Regions from separate parts of the Paenibacillus sp. JT22N15 genome, predicted to be linked through region 2. Evidence: predicted binding sites of a transcription regulator. Region 2 holds the regulator's gene; the other holds the start of a gene.
What was found. Region 2 encodes LexA, which represses DNA repair genes until DNA is damaged. Its sites were predicted from a motif close to CGAACATATGTTCG; they were not measured.

Region 1 (12,229 bases), on a different contig from region 2:
ATGACGAGCAGCATAATCGTTACATTGTCCAGAAAAGCCGAGCTAATGCCGGTTAAGGCAATGAGCAGTATAAAGATTTTCCACGAGCTTCCTTTGACCCACTGGGCCAGCTTGATCGCTATGTATGGAATGACCCCTGCCCGGTTCAAAATGCCGACAAGCAGCATCATGCCGATGAGCAGCATAATGACCCGCCAGCCGACCGCCTCCGTAAAGGCAAAACGCAAGTCCAATATGCCCAGCACCAATATGAGAAATGCGCCTGCAAGCGCCGCCACTGCCCGATTGATTTTATCCGTAATGACAAAGGCATAGGTTACCAAAAAAATAACTGCTACCGCGATAACCTGCCAAGCCGCCGGATTGTAAAGCATTCCTGCTGCCTTGGTTTCCATCTCGCTTCACCCTTTCTTATCCCTCACATTATACGTAATTGGATAGAATTTCGTCCACCCTTCCGCTTGCCTGTACTATTCCGCAGAGCCTGGCCATATGGTTTAAGTAAAAGGAATTTAAAGGAGGAAAACGATGAATCCCATTAAACATGTTCCGCGGCCTCCCCAGATCGCTTCCCCTATGCTGGCGGGTCTCCTGTATGCCATCATTTGGCTTGCTTTAGGCGCATTGCTGCTCTCGCTTTTGCTGCATTTTGGAAATATGAAGGAAAGCAGCCTGCCGACTTTCGCAACATGTATTCATGGCGTATCCGCTTTTGCGGGCGGATTAACGTCCGGCAAGCGATCCGGCATGAAAGGCTGGTATCAGGGCGGATTGCTTGGCCTGCTCTATGGTTTGACCATATTGCTGATTGGCTTTCTGGCTGCCGATGCCGGATTTTCTCTGCATACCGCCATTGTCCTTGGCATTACTTTGCTGCTTGGCGCTTTTGGGGGCGTTATTGGCGTCAATCTTAAAAAGTAATTCGGCAGCCGGCATCATTTTCAGACGGCATAGGAGCGCTAACGGGGAAAAATAGAAGCAGCTTAGCCTAAAGAAGGCTTCTACATACTCATATAAAAAAAGCCTGCGTCTTGAAGGATTAACCTTCAAGGCGCAGGCTTTTTGGAGCTATCCTACTAATCTTTCGAAATCGTAGGCGCACTGCTAACGACCGAGCTAATTGCGCTGCGTTCAAACGTCAGCTTAACCGTATCATTGACGCGAAGTACGACTGTGTCATCCGTCAATTCCGTGATTGTACCGTGCATACCGCCGATTGTTGAAATTTTATCGCCTTTTTTCAATTGCGACAACAGCGCTGTACGCTGCTTTTGTTTCTTCTGTTGCGGACGAATAAGCAAGAAATAGAACACGGCAAACATAAGTAGTATCGGCCATGCCATGCCCCAAATGCTATTCGCTGGTGCTCCAGCTGCATCTGCTAACCATAGTGACATTGAAATCCCCCCTTTCTAAAATCCCTTATCGTTATCCCGCAACCCATAGCTGTCAAAAAACTCATCGCGAAAATCAAGGAGCCGATCTTCGGTAATCGCCTGACGCACATCCCTCATGAGTTGAAGCAGGAAATGTAGATTATGATAAGTCGTCAATCTCATACCGAATGTTTCATCGGCCTTCATCAAGTGGCGAATATACGCGCGTGAATAATTCGTGCATGTGTAGCAAGAGCATTTCGGATCAAGTGGACCAAAATCCTCTGCATACTTGGCATTGCGAATAACGAGTCTTCCCTCGCTTGTCATCGTTGTTCCGTTGCGCGCAATTCTCGTAGGAAGCACACAGTCGAACATATCGATGCCGCGAATGGAGCCTTCCAGCAGCGCATCGGGCGAACCAACTCCCATTAAATACCTTGGCTTGCCGGTTGGAAGCAGCGGTACCGTATACTCAAGTGCTTGATACATCAAGTGTTTCGGCTCACCGACACTTAGTCCTCCAATAGCATACCCCGGGAAATCCATGGAAGTCAAATCTTTCGCGCTCTGGATGCGCAGGTCCTCGTACATGCCTCCTTGGACGATTGCAAACAGCCCTTGATCATGTGGACGCGCATGGGATTCAAGGCAGCGCTCCGCCCAGCGTGTCGTGCGCTCAAGCGACTGTTTCACATAAGCATGCTCAGCTGGGTATGGCGGGCATTCGTCAAATGCCATCATAATATCCGAGCCAAGCGTATTTTGAATTTCCATCGCCTTCTCCGGCGACAAAAACATCTTGTCTCCATTCAGATGGGAGCGGAACTGGACGCCTTCTTCCGTAATTTTACGCATCTCGCTCAAGCTGAACACCTGAAAACCGCCGCTGTCAGTCAAAATTGGACGGTCCCAGTTCATAAACTTATGCAATCCGCCTGCACGCCCAATCAAATCATGTCCGGGGCGCAAAAACAGATGGTACGTATTGCTCAAAATAATATGAGCATCCATCGTTTTCAGCTCTTCCGGGCTCATCGTCTTTACCGTCGCCTGAGTTCCCACTGGCATAAAAGCCGGCGTCTCAATAACGCCATGGGGCGTATGGACGCGGCCAAGCCGCGCTCCAGACTGCTTGCACACTTTTAACAATTCATAGGTTACAGCCACAATTCACGCTTCCTGTCTTCTTTAATTTTGTTGCTCCACTATTAATAAATAAACATCGCATCACCGAAGCTAAAAAAGCGGTATTCCTCACGAATCGCTTCTGCATAAGCGCTCATAACCGCATCGCGCCCAGCAAGCGCGCTGACGAGCATAACCAGCGTCGACTTGGGCAAATGGAAATTGGTTAGCAGCGCATTAACGAGCTTGAAGGAGTAGCCCGGAAAAATAAAAATATCAGTCCAGCCGCTGCATGCCTGAATCGCTTCCTTCTCAAAGCGCGCCGCAACGGTTTCCAGCGTCCTTGCAGAGGTTGTCCCTACAGCAACGATGCGTGCGCCCTCGACCTTCGCCTGATTCAGCAGCGCCGCGGTCTCCTCGCTAAGCTCGTAATATTCCGAATGCATCACATGCTCTTCCACTACGTCTACCGACATCGGCCGAAACGTTCCAAGCCCAACATGCAGCGTCACATAAGCAATGCGCACACCTTTATCCGCAAGCTGCTGCAAAAAGTCAGCTGTAAAATGCAGTCCAGCCGTCGGGGCTGCCGCCGAGCCATCATGCTTGGCATAAACGGTCTGATAGCGCTCGCGCTCCTCCAGACGTTCCCGAATGTAAGGCGGAAGCGGCATTTCTCCAAGCCGCTCCAGCAGCTCCTGAAAAATGCCCGTATACGCAAACCGGATCGTACGGCCGCCCATATCGCCTTCTTCTTCAACAAAGGCACGAAGCAGCGGCTGGCCGCTGCCGTCATCGCCAAACCATACCTCTGCGCCGATCTTCATGCGTTTGGCAGGCTTCGCGAGCGCCTCCCAGCGGTCACCTTCCAGCTGCTTGAGCAGCAGCAGCTCAATCTTCGCCCCTGTATCCGCCTTCGCGCCAATTAAACGAGCAGGCAGTACCCTGGTGTCATTAAGCACCAGCACATCGCCGGCATGCAAATGCTGTGCCAGATCGGTGAAGCTTTCATGATTCACCGCGCCATTGCTGCGGTCCAGCGTTAAAAGCCTCGATGAAGTGCGCTGCTGCAGCGGGGTCTGAGCAATTAAATGCTCCGGCAGTTCAAAATCAAACATTTCTACGTTCATCTGTCAGTCATCATTCCTTAGCGATAGTTACATCATTATAATAGTATTTCAGAATATAAGAGTAGTCATACCCTTGCTCGGCAAGGCCAAGCGCCCCATACTGGGACAAACCGATGCCATGGCCGAAGCCTGTACCGATGAAACGGAAGCTCGGCGTCTTCGTCGCTTCACGAATCTTGCCCTTGCTGCCCATAATATACAGCTTGGCATCCATTTGCTTCACTTCGCCGCCTGCCCCAATCGTATAGATCGCACCTGCACTCTCAGGCTTTGTTGTCGTTTTCTTATTCGCTCCGAGTACGTTCACGCGTGCTGTCTCGTCAATTTGGAACAAGGTGCTCGGCAGGCTTCCCAGCGCCGTCCGCAGCATATCCGGATATTTGACCTCCAGCTTTTTGCCGTTCGCCAGCATTTCCGTAGCCCGACCCGACTGTCCTGTCTTGCTCACTTGGAGCGAAGTAATTGGACCGGCTATCGTGGTGACGCTCTTGAGTGAAGCAACCAGCTCCTCTGAGCTGAAAGGTCCTCGTACCCAAGACATCGGACCGGATTGCACTGATTTTTCCAAGACGACTACCTTTGCACCCGCATTAACTTGGCCAACCAACGGCACATCATCTTGGATGAGCGGTATTTTCCGCACCTTTACGCCGTCCGTATTCACCTTCATCAACTTAATTCCTGCGGGATTCGTTTCGCTCGTTGCCGTAAGCAAATCTTCGCGAATATAGCCGGTCAAGCCGCTTGGGAGCACGACGCGGTACCAGCTGTACAGCCCTTTTTCCGCCGAGCTGTCCGTCGGGCTTTTGACACTCGTCAAATAAGGAACGGCATTGCCCCATACTTCCTTGGCATCCGCTGTAGCCCCGCCGCCATTGGAGGAATAAAGCGCCTCAATCAGCTTGCCTTTATAAAGCACGACCTCGCCTTGCGTCGCGTCTACCGCTTGAATCGTGGATTGCTTCTCCGTGCTTGTTCCCGCATAGGCTTGGCTGCTCACACTATCGACTACATGGGCGATTTGAAAGCCCGTGCCTTGATAGAGCGCATACGTTCTAGCGGCTACCGCCTGAGCCTTCAAAGCCTCCTGCGGCCAAGTCGCAACCATTTCCGCACCTACAACGGAATACAAATACTGCTCAAACGGAAGTTCATTTACGACTGCAAGCTTCCCATTAAAATCACTAAACTCAAAAGCACCGCGATACGTACGGCTGTAACGCTCCGTCAGTTTGATCGTTTCTTTGCCTGCCGGCTCGACCCATACTTTGGCGCTTGTTACAGGGAACGTATACATCGTAAGTGAGCTTCCCGACTTGCCTGTCAGCGTATGGTCGTTCTTCAGCAGCAGATAAGGCGATTTGGCGTCAGCCTGCAGCAGGCTGACGCCAGATGCTCCAGACGCTACCTTGATGAGGTCTAGATCAGCACTGCTGGCAGCAGCACCTACCATAACCGAATAACGCAGTCCGCTGGCTGGCTTGCGCACAGCGATATACGTATCAATTCCCGCTGCCTCAAATGATGACGATGCCTTAACAGCCTCAGCTTTAGAAGCATAGCCTGTGCTTTCCAGATGAAGCGGCCCTTGCAGCTCCGGCTGCGAACCGCCGGACAGCTTCGTTAACTCGCTGTCTGACTTCCATTTGCTTAGCGCAGTTTTTGCTTCTTCAACGGTTTTGTAGGTACCTTCTGTTACTTGATATACCGTCTTGCTTTTCTTCGTTAAGGAAGTAATAAAACCGCTGCCCTTCGCCGTCTGCACTCTTTTATAAGCGCTAAGCGCCGTCTCGAAGCTGGTCGTTTCCAGCACCTTGACCTTATAATCGTCCTTGGCAAAGCGGGCCTGTACATTGCCTGCCTCCCGCAGCCATTCCTCCGCGCCGGACGGCTGCTTCATTCCAATGGACAAGCCGCCTGCCGAGCTGAGTGTTGCTGCGGCTGTATTCACCGAATATTTCCCCGGAAATTGCAAAAATATAGCGACTCTTATCGAATCAAGCTGAGGTACGGCTCCTTGAGAAGGCTGTACATGCCACATCGAAATGAGCATTAGCCCAGCTAAAGTTAGAAGCGACAGCCGTCTGATCGAAAAGCGGGCGTTCATCTCACCTTCCCCCTTCTGGGTGATTATTGTTCTGCATTGGCGGCTTCCATTCGCAGCCATCCACCGAGCAGCTTTGCTCTGTTCTGCCAAACCATTCGTAACGTCGGCCCGCAATGATGCGATAAATAGCATCTGCTATTCGCCGCATGCCTGGGATCCGGTACAACAGGGCGAGCGCTCCCAGCCCTTTAACCGTGCGCAGCACGCGTATAACGCCGTCTGCTCCGGCATATAACATGCCATTGCTGTCCGCAACATGCATTTTCTCATAAAGCTGCTGCGTGCTCACCTGCTGAATGCCAGGAACGCTCACCGTTCCCGGCTGTTCCAATTGCTGAATTTGCACAAATTGCAAATGGGCCCGCGACGGAAGCTCCTTGAGCCTTGCAACCGTTGCAATGCATAGATTGCACTGGCCATCATAGACGATAAACAGCTTTTCTGCTGAATGCTTCCCCGCGCCAGCCATTCTAATTTCTCTCCGGGTATGGAATGCCTATATGGCGATACGCCTGCTCGGTCGCCATACGTCCGCGTGGCGTACGCTGGAGAAAGCCAATCTGCATTAAATATGGCTCATATACATCTTCTATCGTCTGGCTTTCCTCGCCAATTGTAGCCGCGATTGTATCCAGGCCTACTGGACGCCCGGCAAATGTCGTCATCATTGCATGCAGCATTTTATGGTCGATGCTGTCCAGTCCCATCGGATCAACCTGCAGAAGCTCCAGCGCCGAGCTTGCTATTTCGTCTGTTATAATGCCATCGCCACGCACCTGGGCAAAATCCCTTACCCGCTTGAGCAGGCGGTTGGCAATTCGCGGTGTTCCACGGGAGCGCAGCGCAATTTCCTGAGATGCTTCGCCCACGATGGAAATATCGAAAATTTCCGCCGAGCGCGAAATAATATAAGCAAGCTCATCAACCGTATAAAACTCCAGCCTGCTGATGACGCCGAAGCGGTCCCGCAGCGGAGCGGAAAGCAGCCCCGCCCTTGTCGTTGCGCCAATTAATGTAAAAGGCGGCAAATCAAGCCGTACGGATCTTGCGCTTGGCCCTTTGCCGATCATAATGTCGAGCGCATAATCCTCCATTGCCGGATAAAGCACTTCTTCTACTGTACGGTGCAGCCTATGGATTTCATCGATAAACAGCACGTCGCCCTCCTGCAAATTCGTCAGCAGGGCAGCGAGATCGCCTGGGCGCTCAATAGCTGGTCCCGATGTCGTACGCAGGTTTACGCCAAGCTCATTGGCGATTATGTTCGACAGCGTTGTTTTTCCAAGTCCGGGCGGCCCGTAAAGCAATACATGATCGAGCGCTTCCTTGCGAAGCTTTGCCGCGTCTATGTATACTTTTAAATTTTCCTTCGCCTTCGATTGACCGATATATTCAGCCAAATAACGAGGACGCAGACTTAGCTCCACCGCCTGATCATCCATCATAAGGTTGGCGGAAATAATTCTTTCGTCCATCCGTGCTCAGCTCCTTTTCGTCAACCTTTAAACAGCTGCTGCAAAGCGCGCTTCATGAGGGAATCAACCGTCTCCTCTGGAATCACCGTCTGCTGCAAGCCATGCCATGCCCGGTCAAGCTCCGCAGCTGTATAACCAAGCGCTGCGAGTGCCTCACGCGCTTCTTCCCAAGCGGTGCCTGCTCCCTGCCCGCTTCCGCTTTGGAATAAATCAGGCTCCAGGTAAGCGCCCGCCGCCGACAGCACTGCCGCATCGCTTGCGATGCCTGCAAGCTTGTCCTTCAAATCCAAAATCATCCGCTGCGCCGTCTTCTTGCCAATGCCCGGCAGCTTCGTAAGAAACGTAATGTTTTCCTGCTGAATGGCAGCAATAACGGTTTCTGGCTTGCCTCCTGCGAGTATGCCCAGCGCCACGCGCGGCCCAATGCCCGATACTTCCAGCAGCTTGCGGAACAGCGTCTGTTCCTCGCGCGTTGCAAACCCGTACAGCAAAATCGCATCCTCGCGAACGGAATGATGAATATATAGGGTTGCAGGCTCTTCCCTTTTCGCTAACGCATAGGGATTCGGCGTAAACACCCGGTAACCGACATCTCGTACATCCAGCACCACATACTCCAGCTCAACATGGGACACTATACCTCGTAAAAAATCAATCATGATCGTCCCGCCTCATTAATTTTTTGGACTAAAACTGCCGAATGGGCATGGCAAATGGCCACTGCCAGCGCATCCGCCACATCATCGGGCTTCGGAATGGCCGATAAATTCAGGAACATCTTGACCATCTCCTGCACTTGGCGCTTTTCCGCCTTGCCGTAGCCTACAACAGCCTGCTTAACTTGCAGCGGCGTATATTCCGCAACCGGAAGCCCGCGCTGCGCCGCCGCCAAAATAATAACCCCCCGCGCCTGACCAACCGCAAACGCCGTTGAAACGTTCCGGTTGAAGAACAGCTTCTCCACTGCAACCGAATCGGGCTTATACTTATCCATTAGGGCAACAGCCGAATCATAAATTTGAATGAGCCGCTCCTCGGGCGCCGTATGCGCCTCCGTCTGAATACAGCCATACTGAACAGGCTTGAGCTTATGACCCTGTTTATCAATGAAACCAAAACCCGCTATCGCAATACCGGGATCTATGCCAAGAACGCGCAAACCGCCAACTCCTTATTCCTGCCGTTTATTTCTCCTATTATACCAAAAGACAGAAAGGATGAGAACATGCGTTTGAGGAAAGTGTCGAGGAGCAGCCGATTTTCTTTACACCATCATTCATTATACAACAAGAAGAGGACGTCCTCTATAAGAACGTCCTCCGGGCTGCTATTTTCATCTAATAAGCGGATCGTTTAGCCGGTTTGCCATGTCCCAGCTCATAGTCGCTAAAGGTAGACAGGACGCTGTTAAACTCTTCGATGTCATTGATTTTAATGCCGTGGGTCAGCTGCTCTACTTTGTCGCGGGGCAAGCTGCTTTCCAAATACCGAATATCCAGTTGAAAAAAAGTTCTTAGCACCTTCTCCTGCTGGGGGGCCCCCTCAAACAGCGATAAATTCCCCTGCCTGTCCACGCCCATATACGCTTCATTCTGGCAATGCTTCGAAAACTCATCCACCGTCTGCTCAACCAGCACCCGGCTCGTTTTTTTATCGAAGCTTGCATGCCATTCGCCATTCGCCTCGAGCAGCCGGATCAGCTGGAGAGAAGTCATGCGCCCAAGCGGCCTGCTCTCCTCGCCGCATAGATAGTAGCGGCGCAGCATGACGCTGACTGGCTCCTGCTGCTCCCGCAGCTCGCGCAGCAGCTCAGAAGAGGGGCCGCTGGCGGCTCCTGCACTAGATGCTGCTCCTACGCCTACGGGATTAGCGCCAGACGCTGAATCGGCAAAATTGGCGACGGCGCTTGCCAGGTTGATGGCCGCAGCCGCCTTCGCAGGATGCCAGACAGTACCCGCTAGCGTGACGGCGAGCAAGGCGATACTGCCTAGCGTCCAAAGCGGACGGCGGCGAAGCTTTCTTTTTAGCTGCTTCCATAAGCTCATTAGCATCATGTTTGAACCCCTTTGTACCTTTTTATTGCATAGGGTTCCACTGAGTTTCCAATATTATGCGCGTAAGAGAAACACCGAAGGAGGGCTAGCTTTTTACAAGCTCATAGGGCAGTTCCTTCTCCGCGTTTTCAACTGAGCTATCGTCCACATGCTCCTCTAGCGTCGCAAATAAAGCACGGGTGTAAGGATGCTTAAGCTTGCCTTCCTCCCATTCACTAAACGTTTCCACGATTTCGCCCTGATACATGACGGCGATCCGGTCGCACAGTTGACGGGCAAGCGCCAGATCATGCGTAATGAACAAGTAGGCCAGCTCTTGCTGCCGCTGAATTTGCTGGAGCTTCGCCACGATAGAAGTCTGCGATAAAGGATCGAGACTGGCTAACGACTCGTCAAAAATAATCACTTCCGGGCGCACCGCCAGCGCTCTCGCGATGCATACGCGCTGCTTCTGCCCTCCGCTAAGCTGATGCGGCAGCTTGCCTAGAAAGCTCTCGTCCAGGCCAACGGCGCGCATGAGCTGTTTGCTTAAGTCCCGAATTTCCAGCGGATGCTTAGCTCCAAAATTGCGCATTGGCTCTGCCAGCACCTCTTTAACAAGCATCCGGGGATGCAAGGAGGATGCAGAGTCCTGAAGGACAAGCTGTACGCTTTTGTATACCTGCAAATCCTTCATATGATGTCCATGAATAGACTGTCCGCCGAGCAAAATTTGCCCGGAGCTTAGCGTTTCCAGCTTCATAATGAGCCTTGCTAATGTGCTTTTCCCGCTGCCGCTTTCCCCAACAAGCCCAAGCGTTTCTCCGCGATGCAGCGCGAGATCAACCTGCTTCACAGCTTGAACGGCCGTGCTGCTGTCCTTCGCCTTAAGCCCTCTTCGCTTTCTCAGCAGCCGCAGCGGAAACGCCTTGGTCACTTGACGCAATTCCAACACAATCATAGGACGCTTCCTTTCGCTTGGACTGAAGCCATCCCGCCCGGCTGCATCGTGATGACACGATCCGCGAATTTGCGGACGCTTTGCTCGTCATGCGAAATGAGCAGCACCGTCAAGCCGAAATCCGCCTGCAGCTGCTTCAGCAAAGCTAACACTCGGTCGCGATTGAGTGCATCCAGCGCCGTCGTCGGCTCATCGGCAATAAACAATGCCGGCTCCGTGCTCAGCATCATTGCAAGCAGCACCCTTTGCCGCATGCCTCCGCTCAGTTCAAAAGGGTATGCGTCCAAAATCGCTGCCGGGTCCGCAAAGCCAATCCGTTCCAGCATCGTGCCCAAATACGCTTCCATTTCTTTGCGCGAACGCTTCGCTTGCAGCTTCAACGTCTCGACCATTTGCCTGCGCACCGTGCGGATCGGATCTAGGCCGCTCAGCGAATGCTGAATAAGAAGGGCGATTTCCTCACGGCGAAGCTTCTGCAAGCGACGCTCATCATAACGGGAAATATCATCCTCCTTATAAAAAATATGCCCGCCTGTCAGGCGCAGCCCGGTTTCCAGCAGCCCGACAAGCGCATGGGCAGTCATGCTTTTGCCGCAGCCGCTCGGCCCTACAAGCGCAGCCATTTCACCGGCATGAAGCTCCAAGGATACATTTTGGATAATAGGCAGCCATTTTCCAGCTTCCTGCCGGGAAATTTCTATATTTTGAACGCAGAGCAGCGGGGTATCGTTAAGGTTGGCGCTGTTGTTAATGTTGGTAGTGTTCGCCGCCATCTTACACCTCCTTCGGAACGTCAGCGTTCTGCTCTTTAAACCGGTCGCCAATTAATTGGCACGATAATACGAAGCTTACGATGGCAAGCCCCGGATAAATCATAACATGCGGCGCCAGCTGAAAATAACGTGTAGCATCATGCAGCATGACGCCCCATTCAGGAGTAGGCGGCTGAACGCCCAGCCCGAGGAAGGATAGCCCGGCGATGAGCAGCACGATTTTTCCAATGTCAAGCGTACTGAACACAGCGATCGGCGCTGCAATCTGCGGCAAAATATAACGGCGCATAATCCGCAGATGCGAATTGCCGGACATGCGGGCTGTTATTAAATAATCCTCCTTGCTCACCTTAAGCACGAGCCCGCGAATGAGCCGGACATAATTGGCCCACCTCACGATGACAATCGCGATGATCATATTCGCAAACCCGGGTCCGAGTATGCCCACAATGGCAATTGTCAGTACAAAATCAGGAAAAGCGAGCGTGCCATCCATCAGCCGCATAAAAAAATGATCGGTGCGCCCGCCAAAATAGCCTGTTAACAGCCCAATCGGCAAGCTAATGCATAAGCTCAATCCCAAAATGACAAAAGCAATCGTAACCGTCGTCCGAATCCCATATAAAATGCGCGATAAAATGCAGCGCCCCAAATGATCGGTGCCAAAAGGATATTCGCCGCTCGGCGCCAGAAGCCGATTCGGCAGATTCACCTGAAGCGGATTATGAGGCGCGAGCCACGGGGCCAGCAAGCCCAGCAGCACAATACTTGCAAACAGGCCGATGCCAAGCAGCAAGCTTGTATTCTTTTTTTGAAAAAGGGTCCGCATAAAAAAGAGTTCCTCCTAGCTTGCCCGCAGCCGCGGGTCCAAGCGCACATAAAAAACTTCCACCGCCAAATGGATTGCGACAAACAAGAAGGAGGTGAATACGACATAACCTTGAATGACCGGATAATCCCGCGCCGTTATCGCTTCAATAATATATTTGCCTACACCGGGCCAGGAAAAGATCGTCTCAACGATCACATTGCCTCCCAGCATAAAAGCAAAGCTTGTCCCCAGCATCGATAAGATCGGCAAAAAGGCATGCTTGAACACTTGAAAAATGAATATTCTTCCTTTGGATAAGCCTCTCGCACGCGATGCTTTGACGAAGTTCTGGTTGTTCATCTCCAGCATATTCGTCCGCAAAACCCGGGCATAGACCGCGCCAAGCCCTAGGCCAAGCGTAACCGCCGGCATGAG
Region 2 (12,229 bases):
CCATGGCGATTAATCCATACCGAATCCATACCAATGGCATTTGCACCTAAAATATCCGTAGTCAGTTTGTCCCCAACCATTATACCCTGCTCCGGTTCAATACCAAGGCGCTCCAGCGCATGGCGGAAAATCGAAGCGGCCGGCTTGCCTTCACCGAAAGCGCCCGAAATAATGATGTGGTCAAAATAAGGCGCAAGCTGTGGAACGCCTGTAAGCTTCTCCTGCTGCAAATCCGGTGAGCCGTTCGTTAGCAGCAGCAGCTTATACTTGCCTTTTAGCGCATCTAGCAATCGAAACGTTTCATCATATACAATCGGGCGCGCTCTGCGCTCTGCCGGAAACTGCTCGGCCAGTATGGCGCCAAGCTCTGGATTGTCTACGCCCAGCGCTTTTAGCCCTTTCGTCCATGCTTCACGACGATAAGCGGGTGCAAGCTGCTCCAGCTTTCTGAACTCCTCCTGTTCTCCCTCACGGAAGTTAGCCCATAGGCCTTCAAAAGGATTAATTCCGATCATTTTCGTGAAAGGGAACGTTTCATACGATTCATATAGGCTGCGAGCTTCCTTGCGAACAGCTTCCTCCAGCTCTACCGCATCTACGCCCGCTGCTTCCGCACCTGCTTGACAGGTCGCATCAAATGCTTCTTTTACACTACGGTCATCCCATAGCAGTGTGTCATCCAAATCAAATAATACCGCTAGCTTTGCCATTGTTCACTGACGCTCCTGGTCGTTTTATTTTTGTTCGTATGTTATGCCGTTATCTTTGGCAAATTGCTCTAATCTTGCGCTGATTTCATCCGTTGGATAACGATGAAATACTCGCGAAAAAGCCCACGTCGATCCTTTTTGCGGTTCAATCGTCACATAGCCAGGCTGTACGCGAATCGTCTTGATCGCTTCTGCACCTAGACGCTTGTCGCCAGTCATCTTGCGTGTTTGAACATAGTTTTTACCGATTGTAATATACGGGCGCCGCAGGAAAAATACAATTGCCAGAAATACATAGCAGCCAATTGTCACACCTAGCAAGGTATCGAATTTAAATTGCGGGTCCATTTGGGCAAGTATAACGTACATGGCAATAAACAGCAGGAGTAAAATCGGCGCAATATAGCTGCGGCCAACAAAACGATCTGATTGGGGTCCAGCTGGTTTAAAGCTTGGGCCGCCTTGTTTTTTGCGATTTTTGTTAATTTGGTTCGTATTTCGGCGCACCTTGCGCTCCCATGTACGTGACAAATTCGTTCCTCCTTATTATGGCTGCAGCACAAAATCACGCTTAATAAATCAAGTCAGACAAGTGATGCAGGCTGACACCGTATATCTCCAGGTTTCACAGTAATTCGTTAAAACGGACGTTTGAATTTTGCAATAAAACGATTCGGATAGTCTTCGGCAAGCGCGCTGACCTCATCCAGACGGTTCCATATTTCTTCAGGCATCGTCCAGCCGACAGCTCCCATATTATCCTCATATTGCGCAAGCGTACTAGCACCAAAGATTGGGGACGTAATGCCTTCCCTTTGCAGCAGCCAATTCAGTGAAACTTGAGCAGGTGTTTTATCAAGTTCCTTGGCGGCTGCTAATACAGCATCCAAAACAGCAAAGTTTTGCTCATTTGCCCGGTTTGCCCAAGCACTTTCGCCTACTTTGCTTGTCAATCTGCCCTCTGTCGGCTCTGTGCGATCATACCTGCCGGTCAGAAAACCGCCACCAAGCGGAGCCCATGGAATAACGCCAACGTTTTCTTCTAGGCAAAGCGACATCATTTCGCGATCCATCTGGCGACTAACGAGGCTATATTGAGGCTGCAGCGAAACAAAGCGTACATACCTATTAGCATCGCTCCATGCCAAAGATTTCATAAGCTGCCATGCAAAAAAGTTAGAACAGCCGATGTAACGCACCTTGCCTGATGTGACAAGATCATCGAGCGTCCGCAGCGTCTCTTCAATCGGCGTAGCATGATCCCATACATGAACCTGATACAAGTCAATGTAATCGGTTTGCAGTCGCTTGAGGCTCGCTTCCACGCCGTCCATAATATGCTTGCGGGACAGCCCTACTCCATTAATATCAGGTGATGTTGTCATTCTAACCTTTGTAGCAACGACCATCTCAGAACGACGGCCTTTAATCGCTTTTCCGACGATCTCTTCAGAGCGTCCGCTTACATAAACGTTCGCCGTATCGAGAAAATTGCCGCCGCGCTCCACAAAACGATTGATCATCTCAAGCGAATCCTGCTCATTCGTTGTATTGCCAAATGTCATCGTTCCAAGACAAAGTTCAGAAACAGCTAGTCCACTACGTCCAAGCAGTTGGTATTTCATAAAATGATGACCGCCTCTCCCATTAAAATAATTAATGCTGTGGCTTCTCGTCTCCCGCTTCACTCTCTTCATCTTCTACGAATTTAATCGTATCAAGCTGTTGGCGAAAATTGCTTTTAAACTGCTCCATATATTTACTGCGCAGCTCAGCCCGTTCCGTCAGTTCCTCGGGCGTCAAACCGACTGTTTTATTTTTACGGGATAATTCATTAATTCTGGCAATAAGCTCTTCCATTGATTGCTCACCTCACTTGCTGTACTTTTCCCAAACTCTTTCTACTTTGACATTACCAATACGCAGTTGTCAAGGTGAAACGGCTGTCGCCGTCCTTTGGCGGCGCAGCGCGTTTCAGTCCGAGAAATATAGAGAATGGATGAGAAAATCATATCCTTTCCTATATTTCAAGAAAATGGGGCTATAATTAAATACAGAATAGATCGTACAACGATAATGCTATCATTGTTCCGATCTATTCTGTATTTAGGTCGAGTATTCACGCTTCAAAAGTTACGAAGAACAGCTACATGATTTCCGTCATGCAAACAGCTTGCGTATAGTATAGAGGCATGCTTCTTAATGAAGCTATGGAGAAGGAATGACCAGCTTCTGCCCAGGCCATATATCTGGCGACGACAGCTGGTTGCGTTCCCGTATTTGATAAACGGACCAGCGTATATCATCAGAACTGTCCGAGTATTTACGTGCAAGCTCCCATAATGTATCGCCTTGCGCAACCACTACCGTCTGCTCTCCAGCAGACGCTGGCGCAACATGATTCACTGAAGCTTCTGTGCGCACCAATAAAAAACCAGAAAACAATACGATAAACAGAGTCAGACACACCGCCAACTTCAAAGCATAGTTGCTAAATCCAGCCATGCTGATTTGCCATTTCATCTTTGCCGCCTTAACAGGCGCTTTCTCTGAGAATATAGATTGATAGGATTCTGGATAAATGATCATTGCCCTCACTCCCAAACGTTTGTTCTGTTTCGATATTAACACGAACATTTGTTTGTGGTCAACAGACAATGCGAACTTTTGTTTTTAGGAACTTATGTTTGTACGAACGGCGGTTCCATGTTATAATTTGAGAAATAAATACTCATATTGCACTTCGAATGAAGTGCATGGATCAAAGTTTCAATCAAAATTCATGTCGCACTCATCATGGAGTGCGTGAACTGGAGTGATCGTGTTGTCCAAAGCTTCCAATCGCCAGCAGTCGATTCTGGAATTTATAAAGAACGAAGTTCGCGAGAAGGGTTATCCGCCTTCCGTACGTGAAATTGGAGAAGCAGTTGGACTTGCTTCAAGCTCGACTGTACACGGTCATCTGGACCGTCTGGAGAAGAAAGGGCTTATCCGCCGCGATCCAACTAAACCTCGCGCTATCGAGATTTTGGATCAGGAAGATGTCGACGGGATTATCCGTCCTGCTGTTACCCATGTACCGATCGTCGGTAAAGTTACTGCCGGTGTGCCGATTACCGCTACTGAGAATATTGAAGAATATTTCCCCATCTCTTCCCATTACGTAGGAGATGATGATGTATTCATTCTTAATGTCATTGGCGAGAGCATGATTGAAGCCGGCATACATAACGGCGACTACGTTATTGTACGCCAGCAGCAGACCGCTACTAACGGTGATATTGTGGTCGCCATGACTGAGCACGATGAAGCAACAGTCAAAACCTTTTACCGCGAGAAGGATCATATCCGTCTCCAACCGGAAAATGTAACCATGGAACCTATCCGCCTGAAGAACGTTACGATTTTAGGCAAAGTCATCGGCTTGTTCCGTGATTTTCATTAATCGTAGAAATTTCATACCCTTCATACAAGAATAAAGCTGCATCCTTGCCCGCACTAGAAACGGGTTGGATGCAGCTTTTTAATTTAGTCAGAGGATTTTTTCCAGCTATCGGTCTTCCTCCTCAGACTGCCTCGGTATGACGACATTTGGGAAAGCTTGAACAACCCAAAAACTCCCCACGCGCACTTTTACGACGAACTAATGGCTGGCCACATTTTGCACATGCTACTTCTGTCCTTATTTGCTTCGTAATCATTTTCTCAGTATTGTTTTGTTCTGTGTCGGTATGTGGTGTTGGAATTGATCTATTGGCATTGATCTTCAAAATCATTTCAATGAGCTCTGCTCGATCAATAAGCCGAACTGTATTTGATTTTGCTAGGGTGATTGCAGCTTCTGTATATCCACTGTTGGAAATGACCCATGCCTCATTTGCCGAATAATGTGCGATAGAAGCCTGTGCTTCTTGAACAGCCTTAATCCCGACATTTTTACTATAACGTTTAGCTTGAACGACCACCCTTTGCGCGCCTTTTGCTATAACAAGATCTGCCCCGAAATCTCCTGCTGCCTGCGTCACCGTTACCTTATAGCCATGAGCCTCTAAAAGATGTCCAAGATACTTCTCGAACTGTCGGCCCTCCATCTTATCTATTTCTGCGATACCGGAACGCTTAAGGCGTTCATTACGTTTGCGAGCAATTGATATCGCTACAATTGCATACAACATCATAACCGCACCAAATGCAACACCCGCAAAAATAAAAGAATTTGTAAGCTTATAGGCACCAAAACCAGCACCCAGCATAAGTAGCAGCACAAATGCTTGTACCGGGTCCAATTCCTCTTTCTTCCTTCTACGTTTTGCCATATTTAGATCCCCTTTGTTCAACATAATATACCTTATATCGGCATATATAATAGGAATTTGTACCTAATAATGAAAAATACATAAAAGTTATCAGTCTACTCACTTCACTTAACTTTGTTTCCTCACGGTCAGTTGTGTCGATTTTCACAATAACTACCACCATATAAAAAGGCTGACACAAAGCACTACTGATATCTACATCAGTAATACTCGTGTCAGCCCTCTCCAAATTTACAATCGGTTACCGGTATGTATGCTATTGTTTCATCATTCATTTGATGTCATGGATCTGATCGAACCCAGCGAGGAAGAGCTCAACATCCCGTAATCAACAGTATGGCGCAGTGAAACTAGTTTCAATTCGCTGGACTGTGAGACGAAAATGAATGCGGCTTTATCTCCCCGCTGCCTGGAACTCGATCATTCCTGCTTTAATATCTTTCTGTCTCTATAATGATATTTGTTTCCCTCTGTTTTACATTTTTAATATAACACAGGATACTAATGCATTTTGTCGTTTTTTGTCGAAATATTTAATCGTTCGATACTAGTATCGATTTTTATTGACATAATAATGAAAATGTGTATTAAAAAAGAGCTAACCCATTTCTGGATTCAGCCCTTTTTTAGTAAGTGTTCCACTAAAGGTAGTTTTCCTTTAGCTACGTTTGCTGTATAACCGCCTTCGAAATGCGCAGTTATTGCGTAAAATGTTTTAGTAACCTCTCGAATATGCTCTACGTTCACTAGGTTGTTAACATCCAGCGCAACAAATCCCAATGGCAAAAATATTTGTTTGCATGCTTCAAGTGTCGTTATGAATGTAAAAAGGCCCTTAGTGGTATGGAATCTCGGAATGTGATAGTTTTTTTTTGGTTGGAATATATCTACAAAAAAAACTTCACCTAATTTGAATGTATCAAACTGATCTCCATCGATTTCCCCATCATAAATTCGTTGTCCTAGAATCTCAGTCGTTAGATCCATATGATATCCACTCTACTTACGAAGTTCTTTTGGGATAGGTTGAGCCCCAATGAACCCTTTTCGATTTCCACTTGCGACGGAACGCTCAGCGTCTTTTTGCAGTTTGTCTGCAATTTTACGCGCTAGTTTTTGCATCATATTCAGCACCTCCGTCCCTTTGATGAATGGATACCAATACCATCTGAGCGAAAAAAACTAAAGTAACTACATCTGATTGAAAAAATATATTTGACAAAATGAGCAACAAAGGTAAGTTCCTTTCACTGCCCCTACTCCAGCAAATCAATAACGTTAAACTCAACAATATCAATATTATCATGACTGTACCACTTAAGACAATATGTGGAATTATAGATAAAAGGCAAGTTGAGACAATCACACACGTTGTTAAGGACTTAAAATGAAAGCCTCCAGTAAACTTCCTCAGAGTCCAAAAAGCCACTAGACCAATTAAAGTCTGTATAAATGATTCAGTTGCAATCCCAATAATCAATGTAACAGCGATTATAGTTGCAGAACAAATCCGATTACCCAAAGAATAGGCCATCACTTCTACAGATACGCTGCCCTCAGGATCTAACCTTTTTATGAAAAGCGCCATTCTTTGTGATATAAACTCTATCATCCTCTGATTCTCTCCTTCTAGAGAGGAAATATAGGGTGCCAAGTATCAATAATACTAGGGGGTAAGCGTACAAGGCTGCGTCGTAATGAACGGTCAAAAATAAAGATGTCGTGATTATGGCTACAGCAGCTAATGTAGATATTGCAAGCATTCCGTTCGTTCCGGTAAATAGTTTTTCCTTGCGGCTTAGGTCATGCGGAGGAATGACGATAAAAGTAAATCCGTAATTAAATACTGTAATCAGCCATCCGACCGCCAACGAAGCAGCGTCTGTGAAAAATTGAATCGCAATAACCCCGTTCCCTCCTGTATTCTGAGCAACAACATCGCTAACACCTAACGCTGTCACGGCAAAATAGATCGGAAACTGAATACATACATAGGCGGCATAACCTACCGCTACCATCAAACCAGAATAAACAAGTCTAATTTTAAGTGAATACCGAAAAAACGCTGCGAAGATTAAAAATTGCCCAAATATATCTATGTATGGTGATAACCCAACCACAACCCGGACTGCATATGACCAACCGGCCACCCCAATGCAAATAAAAAGGACATTCCATTTATATGCTGCAAGTGGCTGCCTATACGATTTAATCATCAATACAACCATCGCAATTGCATCCAATATGCTAAAAAGCAAATAACTCGCTGTCTCCATTTATAGCGCCACCATCTTTTATTTTAAATTTTGGTTTTCAAATTTATTACTTTCATCATTGCATGATCGCAACTCTGTTGGCAAGACAGAATTTTAATACCTGACGGAAATACACGATCATAAAGAACCTCCACATAAAAAACAATCCATATTATGATTTTTATAACCAACTGATTGTTACGAATATCTTTCCAAAAACAGTGCAACCTTAAATAAAAAAGGGAGCGTGAAATTATTATGCATACCGTCTGGAAAGGCGCTATTAGTTTCGGGTTGGTGCACGTGCCGATCAAAATGCACTCTGCAACGGAAGACAAGGATATATCATTTCGCAGTCTCCATAAAGAGTGCGGCATGCCGATTAATTACGCTAAGACATGCCGTCATTGCAATAAGGAGATTAGTCCGGAAGAGATCGTTAAGGGGTTTGAGTATGAAAAAGGTAAGTATGTAATTGTCAAAGAAGAAGAGCTTGAAGCTATCAAGCCTGATTCCGCCAAAACTATTCAGATTCTTGATTTTGTAGACTTGGCCGAAATTGACCCGGTCTATTATCAAAAAGCCTATTACCTCTCCCCTGACATGGCAGGTGCTGGCGCATATAGCTTGTTGCTTGAAGCCATAAAACAAACTGGAAAAATCGGCATAGCCAAAATATCTATTCGCAGTAAAAGCAGCCTAGCAGCTGTCAGAGTAGTGGGAAATTGCCTATGTTTGGAAACGATGTTTTTTCCAGACGAGATTAGGGCCATATCCCAGGTTCCTAACATACCTGTGCAAACAACGATTAATGATAAAGAGCTCGATATGGCTAAGATGCTGGTAGAACAGCTCAGCGAACCGTTTGATCCTGCCAAATATACGGACGATTACCGTATCGCATTAACTGAATTGATTCAACAAAAAATAGCAGGACAGAGTGTTGATATTGTATCTGCACCAACAGCTGAAGGAAGGACCAATGTCATTGATCTTATGGCCGCGCTCCAAGCAAGCTTGGATGCTACAAAATCCGCCGCCATGCCTCCAAGTGCTCCCTCAACTAAGAAAAAGAGAACAGCCAAAGCAAAGGGTAACGTATCATGACCATGCAGCTCCCTTCTGTCCCTATGGCTCCAATAACCTCTTCCAATATTCCCCAAGGACCCGAATGGGGTTATCAAATTAAATGGGACGGCGTGCGCACTTTGGTCCGCTTAGATGGTTTAGGGAGGGTTGAACTATTCGGACGAAGGCTGGAGCCGCGTAATCATACTTTCCCGGAAATAGTGGCATTATTAGAGCCGATCCGCGTTGGCCCTTGTATCTTGGATGGAGAAATCGCCTATTTCGATGGAGTGCGTCCAAATTTTCAAAGGGCCAAGTTAGGGGTGCGAAAACGCACCCCCGATGATGGCCTTATATTTGTAATGTTTGATATGATCAATTCGAATGGCGAGGACATTCGCAAACTCCCTTATAAAGAACGTTTTGAGAAACTGAAAGCCTCATTTCCAGAGAAAACGCCTCGACTCTTTGTAACCGATTTGCATTCCGATGGACAAGCACTTTGGAATTGGCTCAATGAACGTGAATGGGAAGGAATTATCTCGAAAAGATTAGATAGCCCTTACATGGAGGGGAAAAAACATCAATATTGGTTTAAAAAACGCAAAGAAGTACGGATAGTCGCTGACGTCGTCGGCATAAAACTGCGGGATGGACTTGTTTCAAGCCTTGTCCTGCGATATGAAAATCGTTACATCGGGCACGTTTCGGGCTTGGATCAAGCATCCAAGCAAGTACTTCATCAGTTTATGGTAGATCATCCTGGTGAGTGCCCTTTTAAAGAGCTAACTCCTGGCATGGTAAAATCTGATGTTGTGTGGCTTTCAGTCCCCTTCCCAGCTCGTGTTACAGCTCTGGAATTTACTGATTCCGGACTACTTCGCCAGCCTAAACTACTCGGATTTGGGGACAAATAATAATCAAATATTAGAAGGGGACTTAAGCAAATAGCTCAAGTACCCTCTATTATGACTCATATTATTCACTCGACTCAATAATCCATTAATCTATAATTAGCTTAGATATTACATTTGGAGTTACCACATTCACCATTACAGGTGGCACGATCTTTTTTTAAATAAGGGATGCCCTTATCAATAATTCTAAATGTTCTTCATTTAAATTAAAGCTTATGCTCATTTCATATTCCTTCATTAATATTCTCTCCTGTGTGTAGTTTCATCAAGAATCTTCTATATAAAGTAACGACTAGTAGAATCTCCTTAAAACTATATTTATAATTTGATCCATAGGCAAACGAAAGGAGACGAATCCTGTGGCATCCCTTGAATTGGGGGATAGCCGGCTGCCCGAACACTTAAAGCGCATGAAGATGACACAAGCCGAATTTGCACGGGCACTGGAAGTGGATCGTCAGTTTATCCAACAGATACTCAAGAAAGAAAGACGATTCTCTTTTATCCATCCCCCCCTTTCGCTAACCCTCCATCTAGCAAGAAAGCCGACACAAAGTACGCTTCTTATCAGCGTCATTGTGTCGGCCCGGTCCGGCTTCTTACCATACAGTCACCAACTTTTTTATTTAGTGCTTTTTGAGATTTTACTCTTGTCTATATCATCAGACAGCACGAGTTGTCGCAAATTTTTATTAAACACCATTGTGGTGATCTGATACCTGAATGCCCATCCCTCTACAGTCGTCTTCATCGCCGTAATTTGCAGACCTTCATGTAACGTATTGAGAAAAGGATTAAAGTCCCCTGTCATTACATTCACAATCCTTTTTAAATATTTGTCCATTCGATTTTCAGACTTTGTAAAGTCTAATAAATCATATTCCAAATTCGTGAAATCCTGTTCAAAGACAAGGACTGCTGAATCTGTATCAAGCCGAAAAGTTGTTCGTATTGCTCCTCTACCAGACCATTTCTTTTTGAACTCAGCAAACTTTAATGCGGCGTTTTTTTCAAATTCTGCTATCTCCATGACCTGCATCCCCCTGATGTAATAGGCTTATACCTGTATTATCAGGGACTTACTGGAAGAAGTAAATATAAATTGGCGATCGTGAATTATGTCGCACTATGTCGAATGAGTCTTGACAAATTAAGAACGTTAATTTACCGCACAAAAATAGCCCTTTTCCTGTAGGAAGGGCTACATTAGTTGAATTTCCGGATTGTACTTCAGCATAAATTCGACAAAATCTTTGACTCTATGGTATGCTACGCCGCATTTTTTAGATTGTTTATTAACAATCCTTTCAAAGTAAGCATCTCCTGTTTTAGGATTCAGCAATATTACCTTATCTTGATTAATCATTTCTGAACGATCGAGCACAAGGAAATTGTACCCGCTGCTGTTAAGCGCCGTTTCCCAGTATACAAGAGTACCCATAGTATAGTAAACATCCGTCAGAGTGTGTATGATTATGCGCTTCTTTTCCGATAAGGATTTAATAATTATAATGTCCTGTACCTTAACAGAAACTAGACCTAATGTGCCTAACTCGTCCTTGGAGACGGTCAACGTATCGATCGTGTATAAGTGCATGGATGTTCACCACTATTTCAACAATTCTTCTGGGGTTTCTGGCTGATTGACATAGAGGAAGCTTGCTGTTCTTACTGAAAAAACAGCCGCGCCGTCCAATAATGAAGCCAATTTATATACTAGATTTTTTAGCATGGGTACTCACCACCTTTGCCAGAATTAAAGTCAAACACTGCACAAGCAGAGTTAATGCAATTATAGACGATTCTATCAATAGATTGCTACATACAATTAAGGCAGATAAAAGCTTAAGTAGTGGGTAATAACGCTTTGGAATACGAGACTGTTTTTCTATGTCTGTTGGTGAAAACATCAATACAATCAATAGATTTAAGAGATTGATTATCACCAACATTTTTCCCGGAAAGTTAGGCGTGAAAGACAATGCCGTCGCCACTCCTACGGATACTATGACACACATAGTGCCCGATTTTAGGTGTACGCCTCCGGATACCTGCCTAAGTATCGCAAATGATATCAACGCTGCTACAACGCCGCTTGTCCGCCCAGTGAAAAATGATATGAGCAGCGCACCTGTAATTATAAATAAAGCGTTTAAGATAAACGACAAAGCGTATTGCAAGCGAGCTTCCGATGCTGGATGCTCCGGAACGACTGATTTAATGCTTATTGCTAGTCTTCTCGAAATAGTTTCCACCATGGGGCTTAACCTCCTTGAGGTACGAATATACAAAGAAAAATAATGCTGCTAGGAAATAGTAAATAATATTTAACAACTCGCTCCGCTGGTGGAGTATAAAACCGAATCCGAGCAAGATCACAATGATAAAACCTCCGACCACTCTCTGTTCATGAGGAAAACGCATCTTTTCTGAGATGCTCTCCATAAAGCCAATTCGCATACGGTTTAGTCCCCAGGCAATAGAAAGGTTAACCCCGGCTGTGATGACCTGTAGCAAGTACCCTATATATGGATGCACTTTAATCTCTGCTAATGAGAAAAAAGGTATGGTATTAACAATAGCACCTTGGATAGAGGCGAAAATAAAATACCCCAAACCAGTAATAATTAATGCTGCAAAAAAAGGTATCTTGATAACGACCGATAGAAATATTACGAACACAAAAATATTGATAACTGGCACGATACTTTCGAGCGAAAGTTCCTCCCTCAAAAAAAAGCTTTGCAAACTCATTAACGTTACAACAAGTAGTGCTGGATAAAAGCTTGCTGCATCGTATCGGTATATCTTGAGCATTAAGTAAAGAATGCCGAAACCCTCAACAATGGAGAAAAGCATAAATAAAATGAATTCCAACAAATTTTATCGTCTCCCTTTACGGCCCTAGTATCTTCTATGGTGTGAGTGGCTTGGGTACGTCTACTACCGCTATATCTTTTAAA

Region 1: ruvC (crossover junction endodeoxyribonuclease RuvC) is a predicted target of LexA. The motif match lies at 8,437-8,450, and genes of this name have one in related genera.

What each region holds. Positions count from the first base shown of each region.
Region 1 is NZ_JBXENV010000021.1:4,859-17,087, reverse strand. Features, by position in the region: gene AC50X8_RS29435 (ArsB/NhaD family transporter) at 1-395, opposite strand, end outside; gene AC50X8_RS29430 (TIGR04086 family membrane protein) at 529-921, shown strand; gene yajC (preprotein translocase subunit YajC) at 1,077-1,397, opposite strand; gene tgt (tRNA guanosine(34) transglycosylase Tgt) at 1,413-2,549, opposite strand; gene queA (tRNA preQ1(34) S-adenosylmethionine ribosyltransferase-isomerase QueA) at 2,588-3,634, opposite strand; gene AC50X8_RS29410 (SpoIID/LytB domain-containing protein) at 3,645-5,741, opposite strand; gene AC50X8_RS29405 (thiol-disulfide oxidoreductase DCC family protein) at 5,743-6,210, opposite strand; gene ruvB (Holliday junction branch migration DNA helicase RuvB) at 6,212-7,216, opposite strand; gene ruvA (Holliday junction branch migration protein RuvA) at 7,237-7,875, opposite strand; gene ruvC (crossover junction endodeoxyribonuclease RuvC) at 7,872-8,375, opposite strand; gene AC50X8_RS29385 (BofC C-terminal domain-containing protein) at 8,554-9,270, opposite strand; gene AC50X8_RS29380 (ABC transporter ATP-binding protein) at 9,356-10,210, opposite strand; gene AC50X8_RS29375 (ATP-binding cassette domain-containing protein) at 10,207-10,983, opposite strand; gene nikC (nickel transporter permease) at 10,985-11,812, opposite strand; gene nikB (nickel ABC transporter permease) at 11,828-12,229, opposite strand, start outside.
Region 2 is NZ_JBXENV010000003.1:104,635-116,863, reverse strand. Features, by position in the region: gene AC50X8_RS06680 (HAD family hydrolase) at 1-710, opposite strand, end outside; gene AC50X8_RS06675 (hypothetical protein) at 735-1,241, opposite strand; gene AC50X8_RS06670 (aldo/keto reductase) at 1,349-2,335, opposite strand; gene AC50X8_RS06665 (DUF896 domain-containing protein) at 2,367-2,570, opposite strand; gene AC50X8_RS06660 (LysM peptidoglycan-binding domain-containing protein) at 2,919-3,299, opposite strand; gene lexA (transcriptional repressor LexA) at 3,535-4,155, shown strand; gene AC50X8_RS06650 (restriction endonuclease) at 4,277-5,026, opposite strand; gene AC50X8_RS06645 (LytTR family transcriptional regulator DNA-binding domain-containing protein) at 5,642-6,013, opposite strand; gene AC50X8_RS06640 (hypothetical protein) at 6,026-6,151, opposite strand; gene AC50X8_RS06635 (accessory gene regulator B family protein) at 6,129-6,614, opposite strand; gene AC50X8_RS06630 (hypothetical protein) at 6,583-7,302, opposite strand; gene ku (non-homologous end joining protein Ku) at 7,540-8,388, shown strand; gene AC50X8_RS06620 (ATP-dependent DNA ligase) at 8,385-9,266, shown strand; gene AC50X8_RS06615 (hypothetical protein) at 9,889-10,296, opposite strand; gene AC50X8_RS06610 (LytTR family transcriptional regulator DNA-binding domain-containing protein) at 10,468-10,863, opposite strand; gene AC50X8_RS06605 (cyclic lactone autoinducer peptide) at 10,876-10,998, opposite strand; gene AC50X8_RS06600 (accessory gene regulator ArgB-like protein) at 10,976-11,524, opposite strand; gene AC50X8_RS06595 (hypothetical protein) at 11,484-12,146, opposite strand.